DNA from 2 places in the Pseudoalteromonas sp. PAB 2.2 genome. Region 2 is predicted to be linked to the other one. Evidence: predicted binding sites of a transcription regulator. Region 2 holds the regulator's gene; the other holds the start of a gene.

Region 1 (3,172 bases), on a different contig from region 2:
AAGGGTGTAAGCCATCCTTTTGACGAATCGTATGCATTTGGTCACGACGACCCGTTAAGATTTTGTGTGGGTATGCTTGGTGACCCACATCCCATACTAAACGATCTTCAGGGGTGTTATAGACATAATGCAGCGCAACAGTTAACTCAACAGTGCCTAATCCTGATGCTAAATGACCACTACTTTGCGAAACTGAGTTCAAGAGGTATTCACGTAACTCTTTACTAAACGCAGGTAATTTGTCTTGCGCTAAATCACGCAGTTGTGCTGGTTCGTCAACCAAACTTAATAATGGATACTTGCTACTATCAAGTGTCATGTTTTTTATACATCCTTCGCTAACCAGAGTGCATTATAGCCCATAGCGGCTCTGATTTTTTAGTTATTTTGTCTTTCTTTTGTAGGCACTAATATTTACGTTCAACTATATAGCTGGCAAGGCTTGCCAACTCATTTGTGTCGTAATCTATTGCCTCAAGAGCCTGATGAGCTTGGGCAAGTAAATCTTGCGCTTTTTGTTTAGCACCTGCCATGCCTAATAAAGCAGGGTAGGTTGCTTTATTAGCCGCAATATCTGACCCTTGAGGCTTTCCTAATGTTTCAGTATCAGCTTCAACGTCTAGGATATCGTCTTGTACCTGAAAAGCCAGACCTATCGCTTGACCAAATAGATTTAGTTGCTGCAATGTATGCTGATCACAGTGAGTCGCGCACAAAGCTCCCAGTGTAATTGCACAATTTAAAAGCGCCCCGGTTTTCAGTTGGTGGATACGTTCCAATTGCTCAACACTGATCACTTGATCGGTAGAGACAATATCCAGTGCTTGTCCCCCAACCATACCTTCAATACCTGAGGCTTTGCTTAATGAGGCTATCATTTTAACCTGTTGTGTCGCTGGCACCGTAAATTGATGATTAGCAATTAAATCAAATGCAAGCGTTTGCAGTGCATCGCCGGCTAAAATTGCCTGTGCTTCGCCATAAACAATGTGGCAAGTTGGTCGGCCTCGGCGTAAATCATCATCGTCCATTGCCGGCAAATCATCGTGTACAAGTGAGTAACTATGGATACACTCAATGGCTGCTGCAAGTACATCTAAATCGGCTTTGTTTGCTCCCATCATACGACCGGTTGCGTAAACAAGGTACGGCCGTAAACGCTTCCCCCCATTTAAAACACCATAATGGGTTGCGTCTTTAATTGTTTGTTCGGTATTAAGTGGCTGATCAAAATAGCGATTTAACATGGCTTCAACATCGTGTTGAGCACGTTGTAGTTGTTCTTTTAATTGCACTGAATTAGTCCAGGTTTGAATCAAAGTTGCTCAGAGGAGCTTGGCTATCGTTGCCCATTAAAATGGCCACTTTTTGTTCTGCTTGCTGTAATTTACCCGATGAGGCATTTGCCAGTGCAATACCACGTTCAAACTGTTTAAGTGACTGTTCTAAAGACAGTTCACCTTGCTCCATTTGCACAACTATTTGAGATAATTCATCCAGCGCTTCTTCAAAGCTTAAGTTTTCTGGTTTCTTTGCCGCCATTGTGGCCTCGATAGCTATTAGAAAGTGAGGCCAATTTTAGGGGGAATGCTAAACTAGGTCAAAGAATGATGTGTTTTTTTACGCATAAAGCGATTTCGATATGCTATTTTTACGCTTTTAGATACAGCTTAAACTTGTAGCTTAAAAATCTTACATTAAAATAAAATTAATTCATTTAATGATTTAAGTAATTCAATTGCTTGCCGATAAGCAGTTAATAATAAAAATTTGATGCCTGAGGGTGTCGTGTTATTTTCCTCTGGAGGGGTATGTGGATTTAGCAACCATAATAGGTATTCTTGGTGCCATAGGCTTAATTGCTATGTCGATGGTGTTAAGTAGTGACGGCCAAGTTGCAATGTTTTACAACACACCTTCGGTGGTCATTGTATTCGGTGGCTCGATTTTTATTGTGTTATCAAACTTCACCATGGGACAGTTTTTGGGGATAGGGAAGGTTGCAGCTAAAGCCTTCATGTTCAAAATTGAATCTCCAGAAGAGTTAATTGAAAAAGCAGTTGAACTAGCTGACTCTGCACGTAAAGGTGGCTTTCTCGCGCTTGAAGAGGCTGATATCCCCAATGCGTTCATGCGAAAAGGGGTTGATATGCTGGTTGATGGTCATGATGCCGATGTTGTGAGGGCTACGCTACAAAAAGATATTTCTTTGACATCTGCACGTCATGAACATGGTGCCACTTTATTTAAATCGCTTGCTGATATCGCCCCGGCAATGGGTATGATTGGTACGCTGATAGGGTTGGTTGCGATGTTATCAAACATGGATGACCCTAAAGCGATTGGTCCTGCTATGGCGGTGGCCCTACTTACCACCTTATACGGTGCATTTTTAGCGAATGTTATTGCTATTCCTATTCAGGTAAAGCTTGAGCTTCGTAAAGACGAAGAAGCACTAAACCAGCGCCTCATTTTGGATGCGGTTTTAGGCATACAAGATGGTCAAAACCCGAAAGTAATTGAAGGGATTTTGAAAAACTATTTAGCCGAATCTAAACGTAAAGTAGATACTGAGGAGTAGGCATGTCTGATCAAGAGTGCAAATGTCCGCCCCCTGGCCTGCCAGCTTGGATGGGCACATTTGCTGACTTAATGTCGTTATTAATGTGCTTCTTTGTACTCTTACTTGCTTTCTCTGAAATGGATGTACTTAAGTTTAAGCAAATAGCAGGCTCGATGAAGTTTGCTTTTGGTGTGCAAAATAAGATTGAAGTAAAAGATATTCCCAAAGGAACCTCGGTGATTGCAATGGAGTTCACGCCAGGTAAACCTGAGCCCACGCCGATTGAAACGATTCAACAACAAACCGTTGAAATGACTCAGCAAATGTTAGAGTTTCAAGCGGGTGATGAAAGCTCTGCTGGTGGTCGCCAAGAGCAACGAGGTAACAAGCGCGGTGGTGAATCGCAAAGTACAGCGCAAGAGCAAGCGATGGAGCAGTCAATTTCAGCGGCTGATCAAGAGCAAACTAATGAGCTTGTGAAAAAAATTGCTCAGCAATTAGAGCAACAGATTATGGATGGGGCGATTGAGCTTGAGTCGCTTGGTCAGCAAATTATTATCCGTATTCGTGAAAATGGCTCGTTCCCATCGGGCAGCGCATTTTTACAGC
Region 2 (3,172 bases):
GTATCTTACTAATGGTCAGCGTGTTCCTGAAGATATTCGCGTTGCGAATGCAGAAAAACTAGTAAAAAAAGCTGAGCAATTATATTTAAAACGAGCAAAAGCACAACATTCACGACGTCAAGCAGTAGCGTCGAACACAGTAGGGATGTATGATTAACACAGTATTAGATCAAGCAAGCGGCCTGCGCAAAATGAATCAAAATAATAATAGTGGCGTTAAAGTTATCGCTGTCACTGGCGGCAAAGGTGGTGTGGGTAAAACGAATGTGTCACTCAATACCGCGATCGCATTAGGTCAGCTGGGAAATCGTGTATTAGTATTAGATGCCGATTTAGGGTTGGCAAATTGTGACGTAATGCTTGGTTTACGTGTCGAGAGAAACTTATCTCATGTTTTATCTGGTGAGTGTGAACTGGATGAAATTCTTGTCGAAGGCCCAGCAGGTATAAAAATTGTGCCAGCGACTTCGGGCTCGCAAAGTATGGTTGAGTTAACACCGTCAGAACATGCGGGGCTTATCCGCGCATTTAGCGAGCTAAATACTGAGTTTGATATTTTAATTGTCGATACCGCTGCGGGTATTTCAGACATGGTATTAAGCTTTTCGCGTGCAGCGCAAGATGTTGTTGTTGTTGTATGCGATGAACCTACCTCAATTACCGACGCTTACGCCCTAATTAAAGTGTTAAGTCGTGAGCATGGCGTTTACAAATTTAAAATAGTTGCCAATATGGTGCGCAGTATGCGTGAAGGGCAAGAATTATTTGCTAAACTCTCAAAAGTAACGGATCGATTCTTAGATGTGTCTATGGAACTTGTCGCAACCATTCCGTATGACGAGAATATGCGCAAATCGACCCGCCGCCAAAAAGTGATTGTGGAGTTATTTCCAAACTCACCAGCCGCTGTGGCATTTAAAACATTAGCAACGAAAGCAGTTAAGTGGCCAATTCCAAATCAACCGTCAGGTCATTTAGAATTTTTTATTGAAAAACTAGTAAACGGTTAACTATGACAACATCGGTGAATAAAGCGATGGGATATCAATCAGCACAGAATTTAAATGCGATTGTTGAAAAACATGCCTCTTTAGTCAAAAAAGTGGCGTGTCATCTAATTGCTCGTTTACCTGCCAGTGTGCAACTCGATGATTTGATTCAGTCAGGTATGATTGGCCTTATAGAAGCGTCGAAAAATTTTGATGCGAGTAAAGGGGCCAGTTTTGAAACATTTGCGGGTATTCGAATTCGAGGTGCTATGCTCGATGAAATCCGTCGAGGTGATTGGGCTCCCCGTTCAGTTCACCGTAATGCACGCCTTGTCGCTGAAACGATTTCGGATTTAGAGAGTATTTTAAACCGCGAGCCAAAAGACACAGAAGTTGCTGAAAAACTTGATATTACACTGGATGAGTACCATCATATTCTACATGATGTAAATTCCAGTAAGGTACTGGGTATAGAGGATTTAGGCGTTGATGAAGACGTCATCACACCTATGGGGCATGATTTAGCACTAGACAAACCGTTTAATAATGTTAAAAATGAACGGTTTAACCAGTCTCTATTGACGGCTATCCAATCTTTACCAGAAAGAGATGCACTCGTTTTGTCTTTGTATTACAACGATGAAATGAACTTAAAAGAAATAGGGCACATACTCGATGTTAGCGAATCGCGTGTGAGTCAAATACATGGTCAGGCGATGATTAAGCTCAAAGCAAAAATCAATGACTGGATTAATTAGTAGTAAGTAAATAAGGTTCAAACCTCACCGGAGGATGTTTTGGATAAAAACATGAAAATTCTTGTTGTTGATGATTTTTCTACAATGAGACGTATCATTAAAAACCTGTTAAGGGATTTAGGTTTTACCAATGTGCAGGAAGCTGATGATGGTTCAACAGCATTGCCGATGTTGCAAAATCAAGAGTTTGATTTTGTTGTAACAGATTGGAATATGCCTGGAATGCAAGGTATTGATCTATTACGCGCAATTCGTGCTGATGATAGCCTTAAACATATCCCCGTGTTAATGGTGACAGCTGAAGCGAAAAAAGAACAAATTGTTGCTGCTGCTCAAGCGGGTGTTAATGGCTATATCGTCAAACCATTCACTGCTGCGACACTGAAAACCAAATTGGAAAAAGTGTTTGAACGTTTAGGTTAATCTAAGGGGAGAGGCTTATGTCAGCACTTGCTGCGCCTCAAATAAGTTTAGAGCAAGCTCGTCAACTTGTTGAGTATCTTGAAAATGGTGAACAAGAGAAGGCTGATAAGCTGATACTTGAAACAGCATCAAAAGAACAATCAGAGTTGTTTGCTGAAGTCGGTAAATTGACACGACAACTTCATGAAGCACTAAAAAACTTCGATCTTGATACTCGACTCACAGATTTAACAACAGAAGCAATCCCGGATGCAAAGCAGCGCTTGAATTATGTCATGGAAATGACTGAAAGCGCGGCCAATAAAACGATGGATGCCGTGGAAGCGAGTTTGCCTATAGCACAACAGCTCGCTGATGAAATTGCCACGATTAAACCAACGTGGGATCGTTTAATGAATCGAGAAATTGAACTCGGTGAATTTAAAACGTTATGCCACAGCTTAGATAAGTTCATGAATAACTCGCACACCAAAACAGATGAGTTACAAGGCTTGATGACCAACGTGCTAATGGCGCAAGATTATCAAGACTTGACGGGGCAGGTAATACGCCGTGTTATCGAATTAGTGCGCGAAGTAGAAGACAGTTTAATCAATCTCTTAACTGTATTCGGCAGTCAAGACGATGGTCAAATAAAACAAGAAAAACAGGCCATAGACAAAGCACCTGCACAAAGCGATACGCTGGCAGGTCCAGAAGGGCCAATTATTGATAAAGAGTCACGCGATGATGTTGTTTCAGGACAAGATGAAGTTGATGACCTATTATCAAGTCTGGGCTTCTAAGAGGAGAGTAGCTGCATGAGCTTTGAAGTCGATGAAGATATTTTACAGGATTTCCTTGTTGAAGCAGGGGAAATTTTAGAGCTTTTGTCAGAGCAATTGGTCGAGCTTGAAAATAATCCAGATGATAAAGACTTACTAAACGCTATTTTTAGAGGCTTTCACACCGTAAAAGGTGGCGCAGGCTTTTTAAGCATGACTGAACTTGTTGATGCGTGTC

What was found. Region 2 encodes FliA, which starts transcription of late flagellar genes. Its sites were predicted from a motif close to CTAAAGNTNNNNNNNNNNNNGCCGATA; they were not measured.
Region 1: a site for FliA is predicted at 1,725-1,751, ahead of pomA (flagellar motor protein PomA). Genes of this name have one in related genera too.

The regions. Positions count from the first base shown of each region.
Region 1 covers NZ_LYPI01000012.1:210,851-214,022, forward strand. Annotated here, with positions in the region: gene dxs (1-deoxy-D-xylulose-5-phosphate synthase) at 1-319, opposite strand, end outside; gene ispA ((2E,6E)-farnesyl diphosphate synthase) at 408-1,295, opposite strand; gene BWD47_RS12275 (exodeoxyribonuclease VII small subunit) at 1,300-1,542, opposite strand; gene pomA (flagellar motor protein PomA) at 1,814-2,581, shown strand; gene BWD47_RS12285 (flagellar motor protein MotB) at 2,584-3,172, shown strand, end outside.
Region 2 covers NZ_LYPI01000010.1:216,018-219,189, forward strand. Annotated here, with positions in the region: gene flhF (flagellar biosynthesis protein FlhF) at 1-157, shown strand, start outside; gene BWD47_RS09420 (MinD/ParA family protein) at 150-1,010, shown strand; gene BWD47_RS09425 (RNA polymerase sigma factor FliA) at 1,037-1,747, shown strand; gene cheY (chemotaxis response regulator CheY) at 1,787-2,170, shown strand; gene BWD47_RS09435 (protein phosphatase CheZ) at 2,188-2,955, shown strand; gene BWD47_RS09440 (chemotaxis protein CheA) at 2,971-3,172, shown strand, end outside.